Linked DNA regions of Collimonas fungivorans. The protein of the gene in region 1 interacts with the protein of each later gene in a pairwise test. Links are inferred from orthologs where the notes say so. Each region holds a gene or a part of one and is shown in the gene's direction. Other genes may lie near its edges.

Region 1 (9,309 bases):
ACCTGCGCCGCTGGAACCGATGCGCATGGCTGAAAATGTTTCTGCCCTGCCGTTGCCGGTACGGCCAGCCGCCGCGCCGGCAGTCATGGCGCCGACGCTGGTGACCCTGATTCCCGCCAGCGCGCCGCCGGAAAAGAGTTCCGCTCGTGCCGCATTGGGTAAAAACAAGCCAGTGCCGCTGCCCGCACCGGTTACACCGCCAGCCCCGACCGTGGCGGCCGCTCCGGCGCCGGCACGGCAGGTCGCTACACCGGTAGTAGCAACACCGTCGATTTCTCCACCGGTGCCCGAAACGCCGCCAGCGCCGTCTTTCGTGACGCTGATCCCGGCCGCCCCGCCGTCGGCAGCATCTATCAAGGCAGCCCAAGCAGCCCAGAAAGCCCAGGCGGCGAGGGATGCTCAAGCAGCGAAGCAAGCCGAAATGGCAAAGCAAGCCGAAATGGCGAAGCAAGCCGAATTGGCGAAGCAAGCCGAATTGGCGAAGCAAGCCGAATTGGCGAAGCAAGCCGAATTGGCGAAGCAAGCCGAATTGGCGAAGCAAGCCGAATTGGCGAAGCAAGCTGAATTGGCAAAGCAAGCTGAATTGGCAAAGCAAGCTGAATTGGCAAAGCAAGCTGAATTGGCAAAGCAAGCTGAATTGGCAAAGCAAGCTGAATTGGCAAAGCAAGCTGAATTGGCAAAGCAAGCTGAATTGGCAAAGCAAGCTGAATTGGCAAAGCAAGCTGAATTGGCAAAGCAAGCTGAATTGGCAAAGCAAGCTGAAATGGCAAAGCAAGCTGAAATGGCAAAGCAAGCTGAAATGGCAAAGCAAGCTGAAATGGCGAAGCAAGCCGAATTGGCGAAGCAAGCCGAATTGGCGAAGCAAGCCGAATTGGCAAAGCAAGCCGAAATGGCAAAGCAAGCCGAAATGGCAAAGCAAGCCGAATTGGCGAAGCAGGCAAAGCACGCTGAAACAGTAAAGCAAGCTGAAATGGCGAAGCAAGCTGCATTGGACGAGCAGGCTGAAGCCGCGACGCTGGCTCTGGCAACGAAAGCAGCCCAAATGGCGCCTGCGCCGTCGAAGCCGGCTGGCCGTGCGCCGCTCAACCTGACGATGCCGTCGCGCCTGGCGTCAGGCAACGACGAAGATCTCACGATGCATACTGCAAGCGCAAGCCCGGCTGCCGTGACAGGCAAACCTATGCCGGTCAAACCCTTGAATGCGACGCAGACCAAGGTCGCCGATGCAGCCAGCTCGCGCTTTTCGCAATGGCTGACGGCTGCTGGCGATACCGACAATGAAAAACTGGTGCCGACCATGAACGAAGCCGGCTTGCGCCAGGTGATGTACCGCGCAGTCGAACAGGCGGCGCAGAACAGCCCGCTGGTGCGCCAGGCTTATGCAGAATACGAAGCCGCGCTGGCCGACGTCGACGAGACCAAGGGACAGCGCTGGCCGCAATTGAATGTCGGCACCAATTCCAAGGCAGTCGCGCTTGGCGGCGGCAGCGCCAACAACGACAACAGCAGCGCTGGCGTCAACCTGAGCCTGACTACCACGGTATTCGACTGGGGCCAGAACAAGAAAACCATCGCCAGCCGCGAACAGCTGGCCGTGGCTACGCGCCAGCGCTACGAGGCGGAGCTTGAGAATTCGGCGTTCACGGTGGCCAGCAACCTGACCGAACTGGCGAAAAACCGCCTGACCGTCGACATCAGCCAGCAATACGTGGAGCGCATGGGCATGCTGGTCAGCATGCTCAAGGAAATCGTCGAGGTCGACCGCGGCCGCGGCAGCGAACTGACCCAGGCCAAGGCGCGCCTGCTGCAGGCGGAATCGAACCGCGACAGCGTGGCGGCCAAGGTGCAGGAATTCGAACTGAACATCCGCAAGCTGATCGGCGATGCGCCTATCCCGGCGCTGCCGGGCCGCGTGTGGCCGCTGCAGCCGGCTAATTTGCCTGCCATGCTGGCGACCATCAACGACCATCCGTCGATCAAGCAGGCCGAAGCCGAAGCCGATGCCGCCGACCTCAATGTTGACGCTATCAAGGCTTCGTCCAAGCCGGCCCTGAACTGGGTGGTCAACAAGAGCACAGCGCGCGATACGCTGGGACGCGAGCAGCCGGTGCAGACCATGCTGTCGATCAACTGGGCCGCCTTCCGCGGCGGTTCGGGACGCGCGCAGCAGGCAGCAGCTTCGCAGCGCGCCGCCGCCAGCCGCGAAAAGAAAGGCCAGCAGCTGCTGGACCTGGAATACAAGGTGCGCAACGCCGACCAGAATGCCAGGACGTCGCTGCAACGCGCCGACCTGTATCACAACCTGACCGGCGAAACCGACGGCGTGCGCAAGGCCTTCTTCGAGCAGTGGTACCACCTTGGCAAACGCACTTTGCTCGACGTGCTGTCGGCCGAGAGCGACCACTACAACAACCGGGTCAGCGAGATCGCCAGCCGTTTCGACGGCTACCAGTCGATCTTGCAGGAATATACCGGCGCCGGCCAGCTGGCCAGCTGGCTGCGTGGACCGCAGCCTAAATGATGGGCGACGGTCCAGCGCGCGGCGTAACGTCCGCGTGGGCACAGGTGCCCACCCTACGGGCAATGAACGAAATCGTAGGGTGGGCAAGGTTTTCTTGCCCACGCGGTGCGCGGCGCATGATTTATGCAAAAACGAATAGTTGTATCAACTGATTTCCGGAGATAAGAATGCGATCCAGGCCATCGATGAAGTTTTCCATGAACAAGATCATCTGCCTTGCCCTGCTCGGGCTGGCGCCGTTAAGCGGCGCCGCCCTGGCGGCAGGCGCGATGCCGGCCATGGCGGCCGCCAACGGCGTGCCTGCCGCCAGCCCCGGTTCGCTGGCTGAACTCAAGCAGAGATTGAATAACAAGTCGGTGCGCGAGCTGCGCACCAGCTACAGCGGCGAATACGGCACGACGCTGCTGATGGCCGACAACGCCCCGGTGTTTTACGTGGCGCTGCTGAACCAGAAAAGTTTGTGGCGGGTGCTGCGCTTCGACAACCTGGCGCTGGCCGAACGCAGCTACGTGCAATTGTCGCAGCGCAGCGCCGACTGGGCCGGCGAAGAAATCCGGCTGCAGGTCCTGAACGCGCAAAGCCAGGCGCTGGAGCGCTCGAAGCAGGAAAGCGAAGCGCGCCTGGCGGCCTTGAATACGGACATGCAAATCATGCAGAGCGAGCAGGCGCGCATCCAGCAAGGGCGGCAAGCGGCGCAGAGCCAGGCCAGGGCTTCGGAAATCGAACGCCGGGCGTACCAGATCCAGCTGGACCAGCTGCAGCGCAATATCCGCCAGCTGGAATCTCAGCTGTCGGGCGTGCATGGCCCGGCAAACTGAAGCAGTAACTGAAGCAGCTGCGGCAGTTCAGCCCAGGCGCTGGCGCAGGGCAGGCTGTATCCATTGCGAAAACGCCTGCTCGTCCATGGCTTCGGCATACCAGTCGCCGCTGCCCAGCTGGCATCCCAGGTGCAGCAGCACCTGGTTTTCCTGCCAGTTATGGACGCCGTCGATGATCACCTGGATCCCCAGCGACGCTGCGCTGGCAATCGCCGCGGTCATGGCAGCGCGGCAGTCTTCGTGATCGCGGCTTGGCCGGGTATGCCGCGCATCCAGCTTGAGTTGATCGAAAGGCAGCTCATGCAGGCGTTGCAGGGACGGCAGATTGGCTGGATCGGCCTGCAGCGTCAAGTGGCAGCCGGTAAGGCGCAGGCGCACCAGGTTTTCCATGGTCACCAGCGGCGCCTCGGCGAAATCGGCGGCGTTGACTTCCAGCGACAAGGAAGCCGGCGACAGGCGGTAGCGTTCCAGGTAGTCCTGCACCATGTCGGGCAGGCCGGCCGACTGCAGCTGCACATCTGCCAGCGGCACCGAGACGTTCAGCGTCAGGTCGCGCCGCTGCAGGGTGGAGATGAAGCGCAAGCCCTGTTCGGTGATATGCCGGTTGACGGTGTAGCGCTGGTCGGCGCTGAGCTGCGGCATGAACAGCGCGGGCGACAGCAGGCCGTGCAGCGGATGCTGCCAGCGGCACTGGATCTCGAAGCCGGTCATGTCCAGCGTGTGCAGGGCGTACTGCGGCTGGTAATAGGCGCTGAAGTCGCCCAGGAATACATGGCCGCCGAGGGCGTCGTGCAACTCCGGCGGTTCCAGGGCGGCGGGAGCGGCTGCGGCCGGCTGGCGCTGCAGCAGTTTGCCCAGCAGGGGCGTAGGTATCGGCTTGCCGATATCGCCCAGCACCGGCAAGCCCGATTGCGCGGCCAGGAACAGCACCGAGCGGCGCAGGCTTTCTTCGACTGCGCTGCAGATCAGGATCGCCGGCCGCAGGCGGTGCGCCGCCAGGCGCCGCAGGAATTCGATGCCGTCCATCTGCGACATGCGGATGTCGCAGATGACGACGTCGAGCTGTTCGAGGCGGTCGATCTGGGCCAGTGCGGCGGCGCCGTTGGCGGCTTCGCAGGTGTTGTGGTAGCCCAGCATGCCGAGCTGCAGCAGCATCGCCATGCGCTGGGCCGGATTGTCGTCCAGGACGAGGATAGATTGTTGTTGGTTCATCACGATGGTTATGGGTATTGACAGGTGGATTTCGATAAATCGATTGTCCGGCTGTTGCGGCAGAAACGATGTAGGGAGGCGCGATTCAGTGCGTCGGATTTTTCCTGAAATATTGTCGCTATGTCATGGTCCCCACAAGTTGCCGAATTGCATGTAGGATTTGTCTTAATCCGAGAGCAAGATAGCGGCGAGAGGGGTATGTTTTGTGTTCTTGTTTTCTTGATGGAGTAATGTGTGAGTAGAATTATGATTGTTGACGACCATCCAGTGATTTGCATGGCCGTGAGGGGCCTGCTGGAAGCGGCGGGCCATGAGATCGTGGCGGAAGCCAATAATGGAGTGGATGCGGTGCAGCTGGCGCGTGAACACAAGCCGGACATGATCGTGCTCGATATCAACATCCCGCGCCTGAACGGCCTGGAAGTGATTGCACGGCTGGAAGCGCTGGATTTCCCCAGCCGCATCTTGATCCTGACTTCGCAAAGCGCCCAGCACTTCGCTTACCGCTGCATGGAAGCCGGCGCCGCCGGTTTCATCAGCAAGCAGCAGCAGCTGGCCGAATTGCAGAATGCCACTTACGCCATCCTCGGCGGCTACCGCTATTTCCCGGACCTGGCGTTCCAGGGCAAGCGCAAGCGCGGCCTGCAGACTAGCGAAGACGAACTGATCGAGCGTCTCTCGGACCGCGAGCTGGACGTGCTGCAGCAACTGGCCAACGGCGTGCCGAGCAAGGATATCGCGGTCAGCATGCTGATCAGTCCGAAAACCGTGAGTACTTACAAGACACGCCTGCAGGAAAAACTGCATGCCCAGTCGCTGGTGGAGCTGATCGACATTGCGCGACGCAATGGCCTGGTCTGAAACCATGTTGTGCCGGCAGTTGCTCCGGTTTCTGCTCCGGATTCTGCTCCTATCCGTGCTGTATTGCAGCGCGACAGCGGTGCTGGCGCTGGATACCGATCCGGCAGCCGAGCGCTTGCAAATCATCGAGCGGCCGCTTGAACAGAACCTGGTTTTCAATTTATCCGGAGACGACTGGCGCTGGCTCGGCAAAAAACGCATGCTGCGGCTCGGCACGGTCGCCCCGGACCATCCGCCCTTCGATTTCAGCGACAGCCATCAGGATTTCGATGGCCTGACGGCAGACTATGTGGCGCTGCTGGCGAAGCAGATGGGACTGATCGTCGAAGTCGTGCGCTACCCGACGCGCGAGGCTGCCAACATGGCGCTGGCCAAGGGCAATATCGACATCTTGGGCAACACCATCCAGAGCGAGCTGGCCGGCCAGGATTTCGTCCTGTCGCGCCCGTATGCCGTCAACCGCACCGCGATCGTGCTGCCGATCGGCAAACATAACATCGCCAGCAAGCCTGGCGCCGCACTGCGCATGGCAGTCGTGCCCGGCTACCTGTCCGAGCAGGAGCTGCACAATCTTTATCCGCTGGCCACCTTCAAGCCCTATCCCGACGTCCGCAGGGCGATTCTGGGCGTGCTTCATAACGAGGCCGACATTTTCCTGGGCGACGCCATCGGCGCCAGCTTCCTGATCCACAAGGGTTATTTCAGCGTGCTGCGGACGGATGGCTTTGCGCCGGTGAGCAACCGCGACGTCGGCTTCGCCGTACAGAAACAGAACACAGTCTTGCTGCGGGTGCTTGACACCTTGCTCAAGGCGATTCCGGAATCGGTGCACCGCAGCATGCTGCAGCGCTGGGGAGTGGGCCTGGATTTCCGGATCACCGCGACGCCGCTGGTCTTGACCGACGCCGAGCGCAAGTGGATCGCCCAGCATCCGAAAGTCCGGGTGGCGGTCAACGGCTTGTTCGCGCCGCTGACCTTCTACACCCAAAGCGGCCAGTTCGACGGCCTGGTGTCGGATTACCTGCGCCTGATCGAATTGCGTACCGGCCTTGACTTCGAGGTGGTGCGCATCGATTCGATCCCGGACATGATCAATGCGGTACGTGAAGGCAAGGCGCACATGGTGGGCGCCCTACTGATGAGTCCCGAGCGCCAGGCCGACCTGGCGTTCGCCCAGCCCTTTCTGCTCAACAACCTGGTGCTGGTGGCGCGCAGCGACGACACGGCGATCACCGATCTGGCTCAGATGAACGGCAAAAAACTGGCGATCCAGGGCGGCAATCCCATGGTTCCGCAGCTGCGCAAGCAGTATCCCGGCATCGAGCTGGTGCTGGTAGACCAGGCGATATCGGCATTTGAAAAACTGGCGCAAGGGCAGGTGGACGGCACCATCCAGACCCAGATCGCCACCAGCTATTTTATCGAGGGGCCGTTCCGCGGCAAGCTGCGCATCGCGGCGCCGGTCGGCGAGGACATGGCGCGGCTGGCGATGGGCGTGCGGCGCAGCGAGCCGGAGCTGCGCGACATCCTCAACAAGGTGCTGCGCAGCATACCGCCCAACGACGCCATCATGCTGACCAACCGCTGGCGCGAGAAGAACGACGCCGAACCGAGTTCCTGGAATACCTATCGCTGGGAGATCTACCAGATCGCCGCCGGCGCCTTGCTGCTGATCCTGGCCAGCCTGTTCTGGATCGCCTATCTGCGCCGCCAGATCGCCAAACGCAAGCTGGCCGAGCGCGCGCTGGGCGACCAGCTCGCCTTCATGCGCGCCATGATCGACGACACGCCGCACCCGATCTATGTGCGCGACCTCAATGCCCGGCTGATCGAATGCAACCGCAGCTACCTGGAAGCCATGGGCGGCGAGCGCGACCAGGTGATCGGCAAGCTGTTGCCGGAATCGACCGTGTTTCCGCCGGAAACGGCGCAGGAATTCCATGCCATGTACCTGCAGACCATGCAGGATGGCATACCGGTGTTCGCCGACCGCGACATGGCGTTCGGCGAGCGCCATCTCAGGATCTATCACTGGACCTTGCCGTTCAAGGATACCCGTGGCAAGCCGGCCGGCCTGATCGGCGGCTGGATCGACATCTCCGAACGCGAACAGCTGATCGACGCGCTGCAGCTGGCCAAGGAAGAAGCGGACGAAGCCAGCCGCGCCAAATCGACTTTCCTGGCCACCATGAGCCACGAAATACGGACCCCGATGAACGCCATCATCGGCATGCTGGAGCTGGTCCTCAAGCGCGGCGAGAACGGCTTGTGGGACCGGCCTTCGATCAAGGTCGCCTACGATTCCGCCAAGACCCTGCTGGGCCTGATCGGCGACATCCTGGACATCGCCAAGATCGAATCCGGCAAGCTGGAGCTGGTGCCGGAACGCGCCAACCTGCGCGAGCTGGTGGAAGCCGTGGCACGCGTGTTCGACGGCCTGGCGCGGCAAAAGGGCTTGACCCTGCGCACTTTCATCGACGCCAATGCCGGCGTCGAGGTGCTGGTCGACCCGATGCGCTTCAAGCAGATCTTGTCCAACCTAGTCAGCAACGCCATCAAGTTCACGCAGGAAGGCGAGGTCACCATCCGCCTCGATGTGCAGGAGGAAAAGGACGGCCGCCTGGCGCTGCAGTTGCAGGTCAGCGATACCGGCTCCGGCATCCCGCAGGAAGAGCAGGCCAAGTTGTTCGCACCGTTTGTCCAGGCTAGCGCGACGCGTCCGCGTTCGGCCGAGAGCGGCACCGGCCTAGGGCTGGCCATCAGCCGCCGGCTGGCGCAGATGATGGGCGGCGATATCGCGCTGCAGAGCGAACTGGGAGTCGGCACCCAGATCCTGGTCAGATTTACCGTGGCCACCGTCGAACCGCTCGGCACGCAGCAGCAGCCGGCAACAGTTGTTGCGCCAAAGCTGGGCCGCCTGCGCGTGCTGGTGGCCGACGACAATGTCGCCAACCGCCTGGTGCTGTGCCAGCAGCTGCAGTATCTCGGACACGATGTCGAGTCGGCCGAAGATGGCCGGGAAGCGCTGCAGATCTGGCGCGCCGGCAGCTTCGACCTGGTCATGACGGATTGCAACATGCCGGTGATGAGCGGCTACCAGCTGGCGCGCGAAATCCGCAATGAAGCAGACACCCGGCACTGCGTGATCTGGGGCTATACCGCCAACGCCCAGCCGGAGGAAATACAGCGCTGCAAGGCGGCCGGCATGGACGATTGCCTGTTCAAGCCGATCGGGCTCGATGATTTGCAGAGGCGGCTGACGGTCGGCCTGCCGCACAATATCGTTGACGCCAAGCCGAAGCCGGCCGATTCGCTGTTCGACGCCAGTTCGCTGGAAGCCATGACGGGCGGCAATTTCGCCCTGGTCTCGAGGCTGGCGAAGGAGCTCATCAATTCCAACCGCAACGACAGCCTGCTGCTGATACAGCGCGTGACCGCCGCCGACTGGCTGGCGGCGGGCGATGTCGCCCATTCCATCAAGGGTGCTTCGACCATTGTCGGCGCCCAGGTGCTGTCGGAAGCCGCGGCGGAGCTGGAGAGCCTGTGCCGCGACGGCGCCGCCGACGGCGACCTGCGCCAGGCGGCATCGGTGGTGCTGGCCGAAATCACGCATCTGGAGCAGTCGCTGGAAAGTTGGTTGCTGGAAGAAGCGGGCGAAACCTGAGCGATCCGCGTGGGCAGAAAAACCTGCCCACCCTACGAGGAGTTTTATAAAGCGGTAGGGTGGGCACCCGTGCCCACGCGGATGTGCCACAGCAACGGTGAGCACAGGTACCAGAGTTTTTATAGGGTTTTTCCTACATCATTTGACGCCAAATCCGCTATCTACCCATTGCAAAGTCCCTCATCATCACACTGGTCTACAAAGAAAAACATGACCTCATGATGAACGACACA
Region 2 (9,430 bases), 190 kb from region 1 along the record:
CGGAACGCGCTCGCCAGCCTCGATCTGCTGGCCTCAGCGGTGCTGGTGCTGGACCAGCACGGACGCCTGGTGTTCGCCAACGCCGCTGCGGAAAACCTGCTGGAAAGTTCCAGCCGCCTGCTGCAGCAGCAGACGCTGTCCGACCTGTTCCTGAATCCGGACCAGTTGCTGGCGATCTTTGAACAGGCCCTGCAGCATCAGTTCGACGATTCGCGCCAGGACCTGATCCTGGAACGCGTGGGACGCGAGCCCTTGTGGGTCGACACCATCGTCACCGCGCTCGACAATCCCGACATGCCGGTGCTGATCGAGCTGCGCGAGAATGTGCAGCAGCTCAAGCTGGAGCGCGAGGAACGCTTGATCGACCAGAGCCAGGTCAACAAGGAGCTGATCCGCAACCTGGCGCATGAAATCAAGAATCCGCTGGGCGGCATCCGTGGCGCCGCCCAGCTGCTGGAGCTCGAACTGCCGGAGCGCCACGTCAAGGAATTGCGCGAATACACACAGGTCATCATCAAGGAAGCCGATCGCCTGCAGACCCTGGTGGATCGCCTGCTGGCGCCGCACCGGCTGGCGCAGATCGTGGGCGACGTCAATATCCACGAGGTATGCGAGCGGGTGCGCAGCCTGATCGTGGCCGAATTCCCGAGCGGCCTGAGCATCAAGCGCGATTACGACCTGTCGATCCCGCAATTCCGCGGCGACAAGGAGCAGCTGATACAGGCGATCCTGAACATCGCCCACAACGCCGCGCAGGCGTTGCAGGAGCGCATCAAGGCGGGCGACGCCGAACTGGTTTTCCAGAGCCGGGTAGTGCGCCAGGTGACGCTGGCCAAGGTGCGTTACCGGCTGGCACTAGACTTGCATATCATCGACAATGGACCTGGCATCCCGGCCGAGATTCAAGAACGCATTTTCTATCCGCTGGTATCGGGACGCGACGGCGGCAGCGGTTTGGGTTTGACGCTGGCGCAAACCTTTGTGCAGCAGCACATGGGCGTCATCGAATGTGAAAGCCGGCCGGGATATACAGATTTCAGGATTCTTATACCTCTGCCCTGATGCTTGCAGGCAGTAGGTAGGCCGTCATGGCGATGAGAAATGTAATCGACTACGAGTTTAACGGACTGCGCTTCTGGCGCAGCACAAAACACATGAAACCAATCTGGATTGTTGACGACGACGAATCGATTCGATGGGTGCTTGAAAAAGCGCTGGCCCGCGAAAACCTGAGCACCAAGAGTTTCTCCAATGCGCGCGACGCGATCGAAGCGCTGCAATCGAGCACGCCGCAAGTGCTGGTCTCCGATATCCGCATGCCGGGCGCTTCCGGCCTGGAGCTGCTGCAAACCGTCAAGGCCAAGTTTCCCGGCGTGCCGGTGATCATCATCACTGCTTTTTCCGATCTGGACTCAGCGGTTGCCGCGTTCCAGGGCGGGGCTTTCGAATACCTGGCCAAGCCGTTCGACGTCGACAAGGCGGTCGAACTGATACGGCGCGCGCTGGAAGAAAGCTTGCGCGAAGCGAATGTCGAGCAGGCATCCGCCGAGACCCCGGAAATCCTGGGACAGGCGCCGGCCATGCAAGACGTGTTCCGCGCCATCGGCCGCCTGTCGCAATCGAACGTGACGGTGCTGATCACCGGCGAATCTGGCACCGGCAAGGAACTGGTTGCACGTGCCCTGCACAAGCACAGCCCGCGCGCTTCGCAGCCGTTCATTGCGCTCAATACCGCGGCGATTCCGAAGGATCTGCTGGAGTCGGAACTGTTCGGCCATGAACGCGGCGCGTTCACCGGCGCCCAGGCCTCGCGCCGCGGCCGTTTTGAACAAGCCGAAGGCGGCACCCTGTTCCTCGATGAAATCGGCGACATGCCGTTCGATTTGCAGACCCGTTTGCTGCGGGTTTTGTCGGACGGCCATTTCTATCGCGTCGGCGGCCACCAGTCCTTGAAAGCCAACGTCCGTGTCATCGCCGCGACCCATCAGAACCTGGAAACCCGGGTCCGCGAAGGCTTGTTCCGGGAAGACTTGTACCACCGCCTGAACGTGATCCGGCTGCGCCTGCCGAGCTTGCGCGAACGGCGCGAAGACATCCCGATCCTGACCCGTTATTTCCTGAGCCAGAGCGCCAAGCAGCTGGGCGTGGAAAGCAAGCGTGTCTCCGACAACGCCATGCGTTTCATGAGCAGCCTCGACCTGCCAGGCAACGTGCGCCAGCTGGAAAACCTGTGCAACTGGATCACCGTGATGGCGCCCGGCCAGACCGTCGAGATCAAGGATCTGCCGCAAGACCTGGTCGGCGGCCGCGACCAGAGCATGCAGCTGGAAAGCCCGGCCAGCAGGCCGGTGGCGTTTGATCCGCACCTGGCGGCGCCGGCCGTCGCGCACTATCCCGAAATCCTGGCGCCTGCCGCGCAAGCCGCTGGCGCCGGCGAAAAGCAGAGCTGGATTGCCTTGCTGGAGGTTGAAGCGGCACACATGCTCAGTAATGGCGACGCTGACGTCATGGATGTGCTTGGACGGCAATTCGAATCGGCCTTGATCAAGATTGCATTGCGCCATACGCATGGACGCAAGAACGATGCCGCGGTACGCCTCGGCATCGGCCGCAATACCATCACCCGCAAGATCCAGGAACTAGGCATAGCCGGCGCCAAGGACGACTGACGCCTCCCGGCAGGACCGGGTTCTCCGGTCCTGTTATCCTCTCCATTTGCATCCCTGTCCGCGATTGCCCGCGCTTTTGGTGGGCGGTGCACATTGCCGAAAAAAAAGATTACAAGATTATTCGCGCATCGGCGAATCATGCGGGCCCAGAAGATTTAAAATTTGTCCCGATTGGCAAACGTAAATAGCGTCTGTATGCAAAATGGCAATACCGACGCAGGAGCGAGCCAATAGATGTTTCCATTGCACAAGCGAGGGAAACTATCCGCTTATTTAACGCCTTTGGGCCGGGACCATATGATCGCTTTTAATGCATTGAACACTTGCCGCATCGCTTCTGCCGTGACACTCGCCGCTTTGCTGGCCGCCTGCGGTTCCAGCGTGCCGCTGGCCGACACCAAGCCGCAGCCGACCTTGCCGAATCTTCTGAAGCTGGAGCCGACGCCGGCAGCCAGCCTGCTGACCGGTAATTTCTATTGCGAACTGGGGAACCGGGTCGACCTGGCCGGCGGCGCCGGCAGCGACGTCAAGCTGTCCTGGAAGGGCCGCAGCTACACCATGACCACGGTCAGCACCACCACCGGCGCGGTGCGCCTGGAAGACAAGGCCAGCGGCCTGGTGTGGATCCAGATCCCGGCCAAGTCGATGCTGCTCAATTCCAAGCTGGGGCAGCAGCTGGCCAACGAATGCAAGCTGCGCGGATGACTTGAGCAGGGCAGGCAGTTGGTTTTGGTCTCTCGGCTTCAATTGTTGGTTTGATTTTTCATCGTCAAGGAAAACAATGTCCGCTCATATCTCCAACGTCCGCCCGAAATACGACAAAGTACTGGTCGATATCGTCGACTACGTGACCAGGTACAAGATCACTTCCAAGGTTGCCTACGATACCGCCCGCAACTGCCTGATCGATACCCTGGGCTGCGGCCTGGAAGCGCTGGAATACCCGGCCTGCAAGAAGCTGATGGGGCCTGTCGTGGCGGGAACCGTGGTGCCTAACGGCGCCAGGGTGCCGGGCACGCAGTTCCAGCTCGATCCGGTCCAGGCTGCCTTCAACATCGGCGCCATGATCCGCTGGCTGGATTTCAACGATACCTGGCTGGCTGCGGAATGGGGCCATCCATCCGACAACCTGGGCGGCATCCTGGCCACAGCTGACTGGCTCTCGCGCAATGCCGTCGCCGCCGGCAAGAAGCCGCTGAAGATGAAAGACGTGCTGGCCGCGATGATCAAGGCGCACGAAATCCACGGCTGCATCGCACTGGAGAATTCCTTCAACGAGGTCGGCCTGGACCATGTGGTGCTGGTCAAGGTCGCTTCGACTGCGGTGGTTGCGGAAATGATGGATCTGAACCGCGAGGAAATACTCAATGCAGTGTCGCTGGCATGGGTCGACGGCCAGCCGCTGCGTACCTATCGCCATGCGCCGAACACCGGTTCGCGCAAATCCTGGGCCGCCGGCGACGCCACCTCGCGCGCGGTGCGCCTGGCCCTGATCGCCAAAAGCGGCGAAATGGGCTATCCATCGGTGCTGACCGCCAAGACCTGGGGTTTCTACGACGTGCTGTTCAAAGGCCAGCCATTCAAGTTTCAGCGCAAGTACGCATCGTATGTGATGGAAAACGTGCTGTTCAAGATTTCCTTCCCGGCCGAGTTCCATGCGCAGACCGCAGTGGAAGCGGCGATGAGCTTGCATGCGGAACTGGCCAAGTCCGGCAAGCCGGTGGCAGACATCAAGCAGATAACCATCCGCACCCACGAAGCCTGCATCCGCATCATCGACAAGAAGGGCCCGCTCAACAACCCGGCCGACCGCGACCACTGCATCCAGTACATGGTAGCCGTGCCGCTGATTTTCGGTCGCCTGACGGCCGGCGATTATGAAGACAAGATTGCCGCCGACAAGCGCATCGACGCCTTGCGCGGCAAGATCGTCTGCGTCGAAGACAAGGCTTTCACAAAGGATTACCACGATCCCAAGAAGCGTTCGATCGCCAATGCGCTGACGGTCGAATTCAAGGATGGCACGAAACTCAAGGAAATCGTGGTCGAATATCCGATCGGCCATGCACGTCGCCGCGAGGATGGCATCCCGCTGCTGGAAGCCAAGTTCAAGATCAACCTGGCGCGTCAGCTGTCGGTCAAACAGCAGCAGAGGATCCTGGAAGTTTCGCTGGACCAGAAAAAGCTGGAAGGCATGGCGGTCAACGAGTATGTTGACCTGTATGTGATCTAAAGAAACGGCGCCCGCCATGACGGGGTGCATTTGCGACAGCTGCCGGAAAACATGCCATAGAAGCATGCGCAGCCGGACCGGGAGTGTTTACGCCCTGCGGTTCTTTAAAAGAAACGAGGAGACAGCATGAGTTTTGCCACCTTTTACCAGCGCTCGGTCGACGATCCGTCCACTTTCTGGGCCGAACAAGCCAGGCGTATCGACTGGCACCACCCGTTTTCGCAAGTCCTCGACGGCAGCCGGCCGCCGTTCGCCAGGTGGTTTGTCGACGGCGCCACCAACCTGTGCCACAACGCGGTGGACCGCTGGGTGGCGACACGCGGCGACCAGGCCGCCCTGATCGCGGTGTCGACCGAAACCAATACCGAAAAAACCTATTCCTTCCGCGAGCTGCAGGCAGAGGTCAATCGCGCCGCCGCCGTCATGCAGGGACTGGGCGTGGGACGCGGCGACCGGGTCCTGATCTACATGCCGATGATCGCCGAGGCGGTGTTCGCCATGCTGGCTTGCGCTCGCATCGGCGCCATCCATTCGGTGGTGTTCGGCGGTTTCGCCTCGAACAGCCTGGCCAGCCGCATCGACGATGCAACGCCCAAGCTGATCGTTTCCGCCGACGCCGGTTCGCGCGCCGGCAAGATCTTGCCCTACAAGGGTTTGCTGGACGAGGCGATCAAGCTGGCGCGGCACAAACCGGCGCATGTCTTGATGGTCAATCGCGGCCTGGCCGCCATGGCAACGACCGCCGGCCGCGATGTGGATTATGCCGAACAGCGCCAGCTGCATATGGACGCCAAAGTGCCGGTGGTCTGGCTGGAGTCGAACGAAGCTTCTTATATCCTGTATACCTCCGGCACCACCGGCAAGCCCAAGGGCGTGCAGCGCGATGTCGGCGGTTATGCGGTGGCGCTGGCGACTTCCATGGACACCATCTTTTGCAGCAAGCCGGGGGGAACGTTTTTCTGTACCTCCGACATTGGCTGGGTGGTCGGACATTCATACATCGTTTACGGTCCGCTGATTGCCGGCATGGCGACGGTGCTGTACGAGGGGTTGCCGATCCGTCCGGACGCTGGCGTCTGGTGGGGCATCGCCGAAAAATACAAGGTGACACGCATGTTCTCGGCGCCGACTGCAATCCGGGTGCTGAAAAAACAGCCGCCTGAACTGATGCGGAAATATGATTTGTCTTCGCTGCAGGCGTTATACCTGGCCGGCGAGCCGCTGGACGAAACCACCTCCAGCTGGATTTCGTCGGCGCTCGGCGTGCCCGTCATCGACAATTACTGGCAGACCGAATCAGGTTGGCCGATCATGACCATCGCCAAGAATGTCGAGGCCAAGCCGAGCAAGCTTGGCAGCCCCGGCCTGCCGATGTACGGCTATAAGGTGCGGTTGCTGAACGAGACCACTGGCGAGCTGTGCGGCGCCAACGAAAAAGGCGTGGTGGTGATCGAATGGCCGTTGCCGCCAGGCTGCATGCAAACCATTTACGGCGACGACCAGCGCTGCATCGATACTTACTGGGCCACGCAAGTGCCCGGTTCCCGCAACCAGGCTTATTCAACTTTCGACTGGGGCATCCGCGACGACGACGGTTATTACTTCATCCTCGGGCGCACCGACGACGTCATCAATGTCGCCGGCCACCGGCTGGGCACGCGCGAAATAGAAGAGAGCATTTCCAGTCATCCGAACGTATCCGAGGTGGCCGTGGTCGGCATCGAAGACAAGCTGAAAGGGCAGGTAGCGGTGGCTTTTGTGATTCCCAGGCTGGCGGTCGATACGGCGCAGGCACGCGCCGCGCTGGAGGCCGAGATCATGGGCGTGGTCGACAAGCAGATCGGCAGCGTCGGCCGCCCGGCGCGCGTATATGTGGTCAGCCTGCTGCCTAAAACCCGCTCCGGCAAGCTGCTGCGCCGTTCGATCCAGGCGATCTGCGAGGGACGCGATCCGGGCGACCTGACCACCATCGAAGACCCGTCTTCCCTGCAGCAGGTCAAGGACGCCTTGCGCCTCTGATGCCGTCTATTTGGCGGTTGCCCTCTGGCATGGGCGAATGCACGGTATGATTGTACATTCGCCTGTTAAGCTGAGTTTTTTGCCATGACCCATATCATCCGCCCGGCAACCATCGACGATGCCGCCGCCATCTGCGACATCTATAATCCCTACATCCGCGACACCGTCATCAGTTTCGAAACGGAGCCCGTAACGCCGGAACAGATAAGACATCGCATCCTGGATATCACTGCCAGCTTCCCGTGGCTGGTATGTGCAGAGAACGAACAGATCCTCGGCTACGCGTATGCCACCAAATGGCGCACGCGCGCAGCCTACCAGCATGCTGTCGAGACTTCGGTGTACCTGTCGCCTGCCGCCGCCGGCAAGGGACTCGGCAGTGCGCTATATCGCGCCCTGATCGCCGAACTGCAGAAATTGCCGATACATGTGGCGATCGGCGGCATTGCCCTGCCGAACGCCGCCAGCATCGCCTTGCATGAAAAAATGGGCTATGAAAAAGTGGCCCACTTCTCCCAGGTCGGCAAGAAATTCGATCGCTGGATCGACGTCGGTTATTGGCAACGGATATTGTGATGGCGCATTCGCTGCCGGCGCCGTTGCCAGTTATCGATGGCGTTGCGCCAAGCTACCTGTGGCTGCCGGCGGGCGAATGGCCTGACCTGCTGAGTTTCCTGGAACAGCGGTTCCCGGCCATAACCAGCGCTACCTGGGAGGCGCGCATGGCGCGCGGCGAAGTGGTTGACGGCGACGGCGTGCGCTTGGCACCGGACAGTCCGTACCGGTGCGGCATGCGCATTTTTTATTACCGTGAATTGCCGGCCGAGACGCCGATTCCGTTTGCAGCTTCCATCCTGTACCAGGATGAACGGATACTGGTGGCCGACAAGCCGCATTTCCTGCCGGTGATCCCGAGCGGACGTTTCCTGCACGAGACCTTGCTGGTCCGCCTTAAGAAGGAAACCGGCCTGGCCGACCTGACGCCGATCCACCGGCTGGACCGGGAAACCGCCGGCGTGGTGATTTTTTCCCACGACATGGCCAGCCGTGGCGCCTACCAGTCGCTGTTCCAGCAACGGCTGGTCGACAAGACCTACGAGGCGCTGGCGCCGAGCGCGCCGGACCTGGTGCTGCCGCTGGTATATCGCAGCCGCATGGTGGAAGGTACGCCGTTTTTCCGCATGCAAGAGGTGGACGGCGAGCCGAACTCGGAGACCCGCATCGAACTGATCGAGCAGCGAGAAACCTGCAGCCGCTACCGGCTGCGGCCATTGACCGGCAAGAAACATCAGTTGCGCGTACATTTGGCAGCATTGGGGATACCGATCATCAACGATGCTTTTTATCCAGATGTACATCCTTGCAAGGGCGACGACTTGTCGGCGCCCTTGAAACTGCTGGCGCGGGAAATCGCTTTCGTCGATCCGCTGGACGGGCGGCGACGCCATTTTGCCAGCCAGCGCGAACTGTAAAAGATGAACGTTGGATAACAGACGAGGTAGGGTGGGCACCTGTGCCCACGTAGTGCCGTCGACATCCGCGTGGGCACGGGTGCCCACCCTACGAGAGCGATGGATAAACAAGAGTTTTCATGATTTAAGCAAGTATCAGTAGATACCAGGAGAATGCAATGAGATCAACCCGAGCCACAGCGGCGGTCGAACGTCTCAATGCCCGCAGCACCGATGTACGCTATTCGATGGTGAGGACCGCAGAGGAATTGTTTTACCTGACGCAGAACGCCGGTTTCGAGGCGCCGATCCGCTTGAGCGAAGCGCTGGAGCTGGACGCCTTCGTCCGCTTCGTCAACGCCTACGGCCCGCAAAAGCCGAAGCGCATCAGCAAGCTGGATGTGGCTTTTGAAAAGCAGCTGCAGAAAAAAGAATAACCCTGCCAATGAGCGCCCATCCGGACGGTAGTGCAGGCGTACACGTCATCCTGGTGCATGGCATGGGCCGTACGCCGGTGTCGATGTTGCTGCTTGCCAGGCGCTTGCGTGCGGCAGGCATGATTACCCACCTGTTTGCCTATTCGGCTGCGTTTGAACGCTGGCTGCCCTGCGTCGAGCGCTTGCGCAAATTCGTTGCCGCACGCGCCGGCGACCAGCGTTTCATCGTCGTCGGCCATTCGCTGGGCTGCGTGCTGACGCGTGCCGTATTGCCAAGCCTGGCGCGGGCGCCCGAGCTCGGCGTGTTCCTGGCGCCGCCGACCATGGCTTCAAGTTATGCCATCAAGCTGGCGCAGTGGCGTTTGTTCCGCTTGCTGACCGGAGAGATGGGACAGCTGCTGGCGCGCCAGGAATTCATGGATAGCTTGCCGGTCCCGGATATCCCGTTGCGCGTGTATGCCGGCATCAAAGGGCCGCGCGGCAGCTGGATGCCGTTCGGCGACGAACCGAACGACGGCATCCTGTCGGTCAAGGAAGTGCAGCTGGGAGAAATACCGGTGCAGCTGCTGCCTACCATCCACACCGTCATCATGAATTCACGCCAGGTGGCCAGCGATATCA

The links.
Region 2: the proteins of CFter6_RS20850 (region 1) and ntrC interact in binary tests that used the Escherichia coli proteins (3 or more experiments, as listed by UniProt). The link is inferred for Collimonas fungivorans from one-to-one orthologs.

The regions. Positions count from the first base shown.
Region 1 is NZ_CP013232.1:4,744,393-4,753,701, reverse strand. The notes cover bases 3,863-6,598. They hold CFter6_RS20850 (response regulator transcription factor), read left to right. Parts: upstream 3,863-4,785; coding sequence 4,786-5,412; downstream 5,413-6,598. Other genes in these bases: CFter6_RS20845 (transporter substrate-binding domain-containing protein), read left to right, coding at 5,468-6,598; CFter6_RS20855 (EAL domain-containing response regulator), read right to left, coding at 3,863-4,551. Outside these bases: CFter6_RS26715 (TolC family protein), read left to right, coding at 1-2,521; CFter6_RS20860 (DUF2968 domain-containing protein), read left to right, coding at 2,719-3,339; more of CFter6_RS20855, read right to left, coding at 3,367-3,862; more of CFter6_RS20845, read left to right, coding at 6,599-9,076; CFter6_RS20840 (transposase), read left to right, coding at 9,295-9,309. UniProt on the Escherichia coli protein: Member of the two-component regulatory system EvgS/EvgA. Regulates the expression of emrKY operon and yfdX. Also seems to control expression of at least one other multidrug efflux operon.
Region 2 is NZ_CP013232.1:4,554,310-4,563,739, reverse strand. Bases 555-3,411 are described here. They hold ntrC (nitrogen regulation protein NR(I)), read left to right. Parts: upstream 555-1,154; coding sequence 1,155-2,669; downstream 2,670-3,411. Other genes in these bases: CFter6_RS20000 (hypothetical protein), read left to right, coding at 2,967-3,374; glnL (nitrogen regulation protein NR(II)), read left to right, coding at 555-1,062. Outside these bases: more of glnL, read left to right, coding at 1-554; CFter6_RS19995 (bifunctional 2-methylcitrate dehydratase/aconitate hydratase), read left to right, coding at 3,451-4,902; CFter6_RS19990 (propionate--CoA ligase), read left to right, coding at 5,029-6,921; CFter6_RS19985 (arsinothricin resistance N-acetyltransferase ArsN1 family B), read left to right, coding at 7,006-7,497; CFter6_RS19980 (RluA family pseudouridine synthase), read left to right, coding at 7,497-8,393; CFter6_RS19975 (hypothetical protein), read left to right, coding at 8,552-8,809; CFter6_RS19970 (esterase/lipase family protein), read left to right, coding at 8,818-9,430. UniProt on the Escherichia coli protein: Member of the two-component regulatory system NtrB/NtrC, which controls expression of the nitrogen-regulated (ntr) genes in response to nitrogen limitation.